One region of the Mixta hanseatica genome, then DNA from elsewhere that is predicted to be linked to it. Evidence: predicted binding sites of a transcription regulator. Region 1 holds the regulator's gene; each other region holds the start of a gene.
The links. Region 1 encodes LexA, which represses DNA repair genes until DNA is damaged. Its sites were predicted from a motif close to TNCTGTATGTACATACAGNA; they were not measured.
Positions count from the first base shown of each region.

Region 2: a site for LexA is predicted at 1,130-1,149, ahead of umuD (translesion error-prone DNA polymerase V autoproteolytic subunit). Genes of this name have one in related genera too.
Region 3: a site for LexA is predicted at 1,636-1,655, ahead of metR (HTH-type transcriptional regulator MetR). Genes of this name have one in related genera too.

Region 1 covers NZ_CP082904.1:3,910,949-3,914,224, forward strand. Annotated here, with positions in the region: gene dinF (MATE family efflux transporter DinF) at 1-1,040, opposite strand, end outside; gene lexA (transcriptional repressor LexA) at 1,142-1,750, opposite strand; gene K6958_RS18580 (diacylglycerol kinase) at 1,856-2,224, opposite strand; gene plsB (glycerol-3-phosphate 1-O-acyltransferase PlsB) at 2,353-3,276, shown strand, end outside.
Region 2 covers NZ_CP082905.1:4,267-7,542, reverse strand. Annotated here, with positions in the region: gene K6958_RS20380 (metalloregulator ArsR/SmtB family transcription factor) at 1-301, opposite strand, end outside; partial or broken gene K6958_RS20375 (Y-family DNA polymerase) at 566-667, opposite strand; gene umuD (translesion error-prone DNA polymerase V autoproteolytic subunit) at 669-1,109, opposite strand; gene K6958_RS20365 (single-stranded DNA-binding protein) at 2,163-2,708, shown strand; gene K6958_RS20360 (DUF905 family protein) at 2,765-2,995, shown strand; gene K6958_RS20355 (conjugation system SOS inhibitor PsiB family protein) at 3,062-3,276, shown strand, end outside.
Region 3 covers NZ_CP082904.1:4,015,110-4,018,385, reverse strand. Annotated here, with positions in the region: gene K6958_RS19030 (carboxylate/amino acid/amine transporter) at 1-206, shown strand, start outside; gene K6958_RS19025 (hypothetical protein) at 250-498, opposite strand; gene metR (HTH-type transcriptional regulator MetR) at 680-1,603, opposite strand; gene metE (5-methyltetrahydropteroyltriglutamate--homocysteine S-methyltransferase) at 1,835-3,276, shown strand, end outside.

The sequences.
Region 1 (3,276 bases):
TGCAGCTGCGGCAAAGAGGTCAACATAGCGACAATCTCCCTTCCCCACTGCGCATATCCTAAGGCAAACAGCAGCGCGACCAGCCCCGCCTGGCGGCAGGCGGCAAGCCATACACGCCGTAGCTTGCTGTTATCGCGTGCGCCGAAGGCTTCGCCCGAAACCGCCTCAACCGCATAGGCAAAGCCATCCAGCGCATAGGCGGTAAAGGTAAGAAACATCAGCAGCACGGCATTTACCGCCACAATCTCGCTGCCCATGCGCGCCCCTAAAATCGTGATCGAGGCAAAGCACAGCTGCAACAGCAGCGAACGTAGCATGATATCGCGGTTTAAACGCAGCAACCGCCGCACATCGCCCTTCAATCCCTCTTTAAGGTGCGCAAAGCTGATCTGCCGCAGGCGCAGCACATGCCAGACTAAAACCAGCCCCACCAGCAACGAAACCGTCCCAGCGATGGCGGTCGCCGCCGCCGCGCCAGTCACGCCCCAGCCAAGGCCAATAACAAACCATAAATCGAGCAGGATATTGACCAGATTACCGACAATCAGCAGGATAACCGGCGCCCGCGCATACTGCACGCCCAACAGCCAGCCGAGGATGACCAGATTAGCCAGCGAGGCAGGCGCGCTGAGCCAGCGTATAGCAATAAAACGCTGCGCCTGCTCCAGCACTGCCGGACTGCCGCCGACAACCTGCGCAGCCAAAGCGCTTAACGGCCCCCGCAACAGAATAAAGGCGATACCGGCGATAACCGCAATCGCTAAAGGTTGCATCAACGCGCGAGCCAGCGCTGGTTTATCTCCCGCGCCGAACGCCTGTGCGGTCAGCCCGGTAGTGCTCATGCGCAAGAAAAGCAGCAGCATAAAAAGAAAGCTGGTCGCGGTGGTGCCTACGGCTACGCCGCCAAGATAGACAGGGCTATCAAGATGGCCAATAACGGCAGTATCTACCAGGCCCAGCAGCGGTACGGTAATGTTTGAGAGGATCATAGGCAGCGCCAGCCGCCAGAGGTGTTTATCGGTCGCAGAGAAGAAGTGCATGGCAATCCGCAGAAAAAATATGGCGACAGGCCACAGCGGTTATCGCCGGAACAAAAGCTAAAGGGGAAGCGAGCGGCGGCCAGCAGGCCGCCACAGAGTCATTACAGCCAGTCGCCGTTACGAATAACGCCAACGGCCAGACCTTCGATAGTCAGCGTCTGCTGCTGCAGATCGACGACAATCGGCTGGAAATCATGGTTTTCCGGCAGCAGCTGCACGGTATTGCCCTGACGCTTCAGGCGTTTAACAGTGACTTCATCATCAATGCGTGCTACGACCACCTGGCCGTTACGCACATCCTGCGTTTTATGCACCGCCAGCAGGTCGCCATCTACAATGCCGATATCTTTCATCGACATACCGCTAACGCGCAGCAGAAAGTCAGCGTGGGGTTTGAACAGGTTAGGGTCGACCTGGAAACGGCTTTCAATATGCTCCTGCGCCAGCAACGGTTCGCCGGCGGCGACACGACCAATCAACGGCAGACCGTTTTCTTCTTCCGCCATCAGGCGGATACCGCGTGAAGCGCCGGACACCATTTCAATGACGCCTTTACGCGCCAGGGCTTTCAGGTGTTCCTCTGCGGCGTTAGGGGAGCGAAAGCCTAACTGGGCGGCGATTTCCGCGCGCGTTGGCGGCATACCTGTCTGATTAATGTGATCGCGAATCAGGTCATAAACCTGCTGCTGCCGAGCCGTTAAGGTTTTCATCCCGCCCCCTGGTTGTTTATACAGTCGCTGTGAGTATATACAGGTATTAGTGGAATGGAAACCGGAAGCTGTGTAAAAAACAACTCTTTATCTATTATGGAAACTTTATCGTAAATAAGGCCATAACAGGGTTACCCAAACAAAAAGGGCCAGTATGATGCTGAGCAGCACCGCCGCAGAACCCATATCTTTGGCACGGCCGGCCAGCGGATGAAACTCGCTGCCGATGCGGTCCACCACCGCTTCGATAGCGCTGTTAAGGATCTCGACGATAATAATGAGAAACACGGAGCCAATAAGCAAAACGCGCGTTATGGCATCGACGTCAAGCCAGCAGGCGATAATCACCGCTGCCAGCGTCAGTATCGCTTCCTGGCGAAATGCCGCTTCATGTTGCCAGGCTGCCCGCAGGCCTTTCCACGAATATCCGGCTGCTTTAATGATGCGGATCAGGCCCGTTACGTTATTTGCCATCTACAGGGAACCCTTTGCAATGTTTAACGTCAATGTCAGGGTGCAGCACTAAATGCAACACCACAGATCTTCAATGCGCTTTCTGGTATGCTTGCGGCGCTTTGCTAACAAGAGGCTTCATGTTGTCTATGTCAGGTTGGCGTAAACTTTATTATAAGTTACTGAATTTACCACTTACATTTTTAGTTAAGAGTAAGGCGATTCCGGGCGATCCGGTAGCGGAACTGGGACTCGATACCTCGCGCCCCATTATGTATGTATTGCCTTATGATTCAAAGGCCGATCTCCTTGCGCTGCGCACCCAGTGCCGTCTGCACGATCTGCCCGATCCACTGGAGCCGCTGGAGATAGACGGCGCCCTGCTGCCGCGTCACGTCTTTATTCATGACGGGCCGCGCGTTTTCCCCTATTTCGTGCCGAATCAGGAATCCGTGAAGCTGTTCCACGACTACCTCGATTTGCACCGTAACAACCCCGATCTCGATGTACAGATGGTACCGGTTTCGGTGATGTTCGGCCGTGCGCCGGGGCGTGAGGTGCAGGGCGAACAAACCCCTCATCTACGCGAACTGAACGGCGTACAGAAGTTTTTTGCCGTACTGTGGCTGGGGCGCGATAGCTTTGTGCGTTTCTCGCCGATGGTTTCTCTGCGTCGTATGGCGACGGAGCACGGCACGGATAAAACCATTGCGCAGAAGCTGGCGCGTGTGGCGCGTATTCATTTTGCCCGTCAGCGTCTGGCCGCGGTAGGCCCGCGTCTGCCGGTGCGCCACGATCTGTTTAATAAACTGCTGCAGTCGAAAGCGATCGCCAAAGCGGTAGAAGACGAGGCGCGCAGCAAGAAAATCTCTCAGGAGAAAGCGCAGCAGAACGCCATCGAGCTGATGGAAGAGATCGCCGCAGATTTTTCCTATGAGATGATTCGTCTTACCGACCGCGTGATCGGCTGGACATGGAGCAAAATCTATCAGGGCATTAACGTCAGCGGCGGCGAACGCATTCGTCAGTTGGCGCTGGATGGCCACGGGCTGGTTTACGTGCCCTGCCATCGC
Region 2 (3,276 bases), on a different replicon from region 1:
GGCTGAGTTGCAGAATGTCATCGCGCTGACACAGGTAAGCCTGCTCAATTACCGCAGCAGCCCAGGCGGGCATGTGTGGTGACAACCGATAATAAACCCACTTGCCGTCTCGCCTGTCGATAAGCAGACCGGCGTCTCTGAGTAACGCCAGATGCCGGGAAATTTTAGGCTGACTTTCTTTCAGCATTGACGTGAGTTCACAGACGCAAAGCTCTCCTTTTTCGCGCAACAGCAGCACCAGACTGAGTCGTGTTTCATCAGAGAGATTTTTGAAAAGCTGAAGAGGCTGAAATTGAGGCATGATGACTCCTGAGTCCGGAATTGAAGACATTCTCACTGCCTGCAATTTGTGAGTCAATCATATATTCGTTAATTCAGATGTGTTTATCTGGCAGTAGCTCATTTTGTGACAATTCGTTTACGGTATGCCTGCACAGGTAAGCCAGAAGGATGCAATCAATCTTCGAGCACTCAATGTCCGCTTTTCGCTCATAGAAGACCAAAAAACTCTCTAGAGCTGCTGACATGAACAGCATCAAATTAACTAACTTTTCTCACCACTCAGATCATTATTCGACAGGATGGCCACTGGTGCATTTTTCAGGTCAGGCCGGAAGACCTTCTCTGCACTGGCGTAAAAGCTGTTCACGTCAATTAAACCGAACATGTCAGTTTCTCCTGCGCGCGGTATGAACGAAATGCACAACGACGCCGAAAATTTCCAGCGTATCCGGATCGGGAATGATAACGGGGTAGGCGGGGTTCATGGGCTGGAGTACGGGACCCTTCGGGGAAAGCAGCAGCCGCTTTACCGTGAATTCGCCGTAAAGCTCCGCGATGACAATGTCGCCGTGCTCTGGTCTGAGGGAACGATCGACAATAAGCAGGTCGCCGTCATAAAGGCCGATGTCCTGCATGCTGTTGCCCTGCGCGCGCAGGAAGAAGGTGCTTGCCCGGTGGGCTATAAGATATTCGTTCAGATCGAGCTCCTGTTCCGCATAGTCCTGGCAGGGAGAGGGAAACCCGCAGGGTACACGTTCCAGGAAAAGAGGCCTGAAGCTGGGCGGCGGATTGTCCGCCGGGTGCATCAACTCAAAGGCGTTAAACATAGCAAAAGTCCCTGTTAAATCGCTGTATGTATTTACAGTAGTATTAACTGGCTTTCAGGGCTGTGCAAGACACAGTGAATCACACCTGCATGGCGAAAAAAGAAGATCATTGATTTATAAAGTTTTACAGCGAAATGGCAGGTTATTTATTGACCAGTGCTTTTCAGGCGTCAGCGGGCAGGGGCTGCAGCTGTTTATCCACAGCTTTATGCGCCGGATGTGCAGCGTAGATGTGGATAAGGGCCCCCTCCGGCTCCCCTGTCGGGTCGTCAGCCCCACTCAGCTAACCGGCAGAGCCGGTAAGCTTCGCCGGACCGCCGGGGACGCGTTCCGGGCCTGTCGGCTGGGGTCTGAGGGCCGAAAGCAGAAATCGTGCTGGCGCTCCTCTGAAAACGCCGGCGCAGGGTTTTTAAGCGAAACCCGTTGTGTATGATCACTGTTCGTTTTCAGGGAGCTGTCGCATAAGGAATTTGTTCTGAAACTCTGTCACCCCGCTTTTCTCATTTACGTCTGCCCGCGCCCGCGGCGCGTGCGCCGGCATGGTGACGGCTGAACAACAGTCGTCCAAAACCACAGAAAAAACAGAGACTAAAACACAAACACCGCAGGGCAAAGCAGGGGCTGCAGCCAGCCCCAGGGCTGGCGCGAACCGCGACGGCCAGAATCCGCCGTCGCTCTGAGGCGCAACGCCGTTTCGCTGCCGCTCAGCCGTCGTTGCTGCTGCATCGTGCTGTGCTTTTCCTACGCCGTTCACCGGTTTAAGTCCTTTCGCCGGGGCTGAGACAAGCACAGGCGCCGTGGTCGTCCAGGGTGAAATGAACGCCGTGAAAATTTTTTTCCGGCCACTCCGTTAGACCAGAAATAAATTTCCCCGTCGCCCCGGACGTCTGCCGTCACCCGCGCTGGTTTACGCCCTCGCGGCGAAGGATCTCAAACGGGTGAAGTGAATACCGGAGAAAAAAACCAGCCGATTTCCACAAAACGTCAACACCGCGGCTCCCGAAACTCAACGGGTGACGTGGTTAAAAAACCAACTGCATGAGGAGAAACGTTATGGCTGCACGGGGCGTTAACAAGGTCATTCTGGTCGGCAATCTGGGGCAGGACCCCGAGGTGCGCTACATGCCGAACGGCGGCGCGGTCGCGAACATCACGCTGGCCACCTCTGAATCCTGGCGCGACAAGCAGACCGGGGAAACCAGAGAAAAAACGGAATGGCATCGCGTGGTGCTGTTCGGAAAGCTGGCTGAAGTGGCCGGTGAGTTTCTGCGTAAAGGCGCTCAGGTGTATATCGAGGGCGCGCTGCAGACACGGAAATGGCAGGACCAGAGTGGGCAGGATCGCTACACCACGGAAGTGGTGGTCAACGTCGGCGGCACTATGCAGATGCTGGGCGGGCGTGGCAGCGGAACAGGCGAACAGACCGGACAGCAGTTCAGCGGCCAGCCTCAGCAGCCGCCGGCAGCGTCAGGTAATGGTGGCAAAGGTGGCAAAGGTAGCCGGGGCGGACGCGGTGCGGCACAGCCGCAGCCTGACCCCCAGGCACCGCCGCAGGGCAACCAGCCGCCAGCAGATTTTGACGATGATATCCCGTTCTGAATGACACTGAGCCGCTGACCTGCGGCTGCAGGGCAGGCGTACTACCGGAGAATACCATGACCAGTCACACACCATTACTTCCGAACGGACCTTTTAGCCGGGAGCAGGCAGAAGCTGTCGCCCGTACATACAGCAATGTCACGATTGAAGACGATCAGGGCTCGCACTTTCGTCTGGTCGTACGCAGCAGAGGGGGAAATATGCTCTGGCAGGCATTCAATTTTGAGCCGGAGGCCGGGTTCTGGCTCGGACTTTATATCGAGCTGAACGGCACAAAAACGCATTAAGAAGGTGCCCTGAACGGAGCGGTAACTCCGCGCAGGGCGTGACAATCAAATTATGAGGAATCCGATATGTCAGCTATCCAGTCTAAAGAAAAAATCCGTAACGGCAAGACTCACGCGTACTACGGCCGCAGGTCGGTCGGTTTCCGCAGCTGCAGCGGCAGTGAGATGACGCGCGATGAGAGCGTGACGCTGCAACGGCTGCACGCCTTTTCGCCGGGCGATTTTGAGGCCTACAGCACACGCGGCGAGGAGTTCCGCCGCCGTCTGTGCGGCGCCGTACT
Region 3 (3,276 bases), 100 kb from region 1:
CATCCGGGCTGGGTTATTTTATGTGGAATTACGGCGCGACGCAGGTCGATGCCGGCACGCTGGGCATTATGAATAATATGCATGTTCCGGCGGGGCTATTGGTTAACCTGGCTATCTGGCAGGAGCAGCCAGACTGGCCGCCCTTTATTATCGGCGGCGGATTAATTGTCGCCTCTTTGTGGATTCATCGGCGCTGGGTGCGCTAATTTAACAATACCGGCGTGCGCTTTCACGCCGGTATTCTTTTTATCAACCCGTAACGTAATTCTGGATGCGTTCAAGGAAGTTAGCGAATTTAACCTCAATGGCTTTACCCAGTTGGCTACCAAATTCCTCGCCTTTTTTCTGAGCAGCTTCCTTGTCATAACCCAGATCAAACAGGTTGTTCAGCGTATTAGCCGCATGCGAAAAGAACCAGCCATAAGCCTCGGTTAACTTATCCTGCACCCGGCCCGCGCCGCTGACGGCCTGCACTTCTGTGATTGATAATTCTCTCATTATAAATCCCTCTTGGTTGCTATTTCCGTATAGGGGAATTGGCTTCTCCCCGGGGGAAAATTATGCTTCTGAGGAGGGAGGGTCAATTCACTAAGCGTCAGTTTTTAATTAATCTGCCGCCTAAAAATGACACAATATTCAGGGAAGGCGGGCAAAATAAACGACCCGCCGGAATGAAAATTTATCCTGTTGGCAACGCGTTGCGCGAGGCATCCCGCACAAACGGCAGATGCTGGCAGGCGTGCTGACGCGCTGAGCGAATAAAGCCGTCAATTACCGGCTGCCGCTGTTCACCATCCCTGACCGCTGCGTAGAGGCGGCTCCATAAACCGGCGCCCAGCGTTTTCGTGGTAATTAATCCCTGACGTTCAAAATTTTCCACCACCCAGTGCGGCAGGGCGGCAATGCCCATATGCGCCGCCACCATCTGTACCAGCAGCAGCGTGTTATCCACGCTTTTCAGCGCTGGGCTAACGCCTGCAGGCTGTAAAAAATGACGCCAGATATCCAGCCGCTGACGCTGTACCGGATAAATCATCAACACTTCATGGGCTAAATCTTCCGGCGTAATAGTGGTGACCTTCGCCAGCGGATGATCCGGCGCCAGTACCAGACGAACCTCAAAATCAAACATGGGCGAATAGTGTAGCCCGCTGCGCGGCAGGATATCTGACGTCAGTACCACGTCCAGTTCGCCCTGCTGCAGGGCAGGCTGCGGATCAAAGGTAACGCCCGATTTAAAGTCCATTATCACCTGCGGCCAGCTCTGCCGGAAGGTATCCAGCGCCGGCGTCAGCCACTGAATACAGCTGTGGCATTCAATGGCGATACGCAACGTGGCCTGATGCGGCTCATGGCAGGCCTGCAGCGCCTGCTGGATCTGCGGCAGCACCTGTTCCGCCAGCTGCAACAGAATCTCACCCTGCGGCGTAAAGCGCAGCGGCTGACTTTTTCGCACAAACAGGCGGAAACCGAGGCGCTGCTCCAGATCGCTGAATTGATGAGATAACGCCGACTGCGTCTGATGAAGCTGCGCCGCCGCCGCGGCCAGAGAGCCGCTATTCCTGAGAGCCTGCAGCGTTCGCAGGTGCCTGATTTCGATCATGAGAGTCCTTCATAACGACAATGAACAATTTGCGCTTGAGGAATATACAGTACCTGCAGATTATAGCGGTGTAAACATCTGGACGGCTAAACATCCCGATCGGCCCGTCATTTTACGTTCGGGCAGGGTTTATAACCCGAGAAACGGCACCGCGCCCCGGTTGTTGCGCTGGTCGTACCTAAACTGACTGTGCCGATACCGCCACTCATTAAGCTTTAATGGAGAAACAGCATGACCATTTTGAATCATACGCTCGGCTTTCCTCGTGTCGGCCTGCGCCGTGAACTGAAAAAAGCGCAGGAAAGCTACTGGGCCGGCAACAGCAGCCAGCAAGATCTGCTGGAAGTAGGCCGCGAGCTGCGCGCCCGACACTGGCAGCAGCAAAAAGAAGCGGGCGTGGATCGGGTGCCGGTAGGCGATTTCGCCTGGTACGATCACGTTCTGACCACCAGCCTGCTGCTGGGCAATGTGCCGGCGCGCCATCAGAATAGCGACGGCTCAGTGGATCTGGATACGCTGTTCCGTATCGGCCGTGGCCGCGCGCCGACCGGCGAACCTGCCGCCGCCGCTGAAATGACCAAATGGTTTAACACCAATTATCACTACATGGTGCCGGAATTCAGCAAAGGGCAGCAGTTCCGCCTGAGCTGGACGCAGCTGCTGGATGAAGTGGACGAGGCGCTGGCGCTGGGCCATAAAGTGAAGCCGGTTCTGCTGGGCCCAGTCACTTACCTGTGGCTGGGTAAAGTGAAAGGCGAGCAGTTCGATCGCCTGACGTTGCTGAACGATATCCTGCCGGTGTATCAGCAAGTATTGGCTGAGCTGGCGAAGCGCGACATCGAATGGGTACAGATTGATGAGCCGGCGCTGGTGCTGGAGCTGCCGCAGGCGTGGCTGGATGCGTTTAAACCGGCCTACGAGGCGCTGCAAGGGCACAGCAAGCTGCTGTTAACGACCTACTTTGACAGCATTGGTCAGAACATCAATACCATTCGTGAACTGCCGGTGCAGGGCCTGCATGTTGATCTGGTTCATGGCAAAGATGATATCGCCAGCCTGAACCAGCAAATCCCAGCCTCATGGCTGCTTTCTGTGGGCGTGATTAACGGTCGTAACGTCTGGCGCGCCGATCTGAGCAGCTGGTTCGAACGCCTGCAGCCACTGGTCAGTCAACGTCAGCAGTTGTGGATTGGCTCTTCCTGCTCGCTGCTGCACAGCCCGATCGATCTCAATAGCGAAACCCGCCTGGATGAGGAAGTGAAAAGCTGGTTCTCTTTTGCGCTACAGAAATGCGGTGAGCTGGCACTGCTGGCTCAGGCGCTGAACAACAATGATGCTGCTTCGCTGGAGGCCTGGAGCGCCCCGATCCGCGCGCGTCGTAACTCTTCCCGGGTACATAACGCGGCGGTAGCGCAGCGACTGGCGGCGATTAACGCGCAGGATAGCGAACGTAAAAGCAGCTACGCCGAGCGCGCTAAAGCACAGCGCCAGCGTTTTCAGCTGCCGGCGTGGCCAACTACCACCATCGGCTCTTTCCCGCAAACCACCGAGATTCGTGGTCTGCGCCTTGATTTCAAACAGGGCCGCCTCGACGGTAATCACTACCGTACCGGCATTGCTGAACATATTAAGCAGGCCATCGCAGAGCAGGAGCGTCTGGGCCTGGATGTACT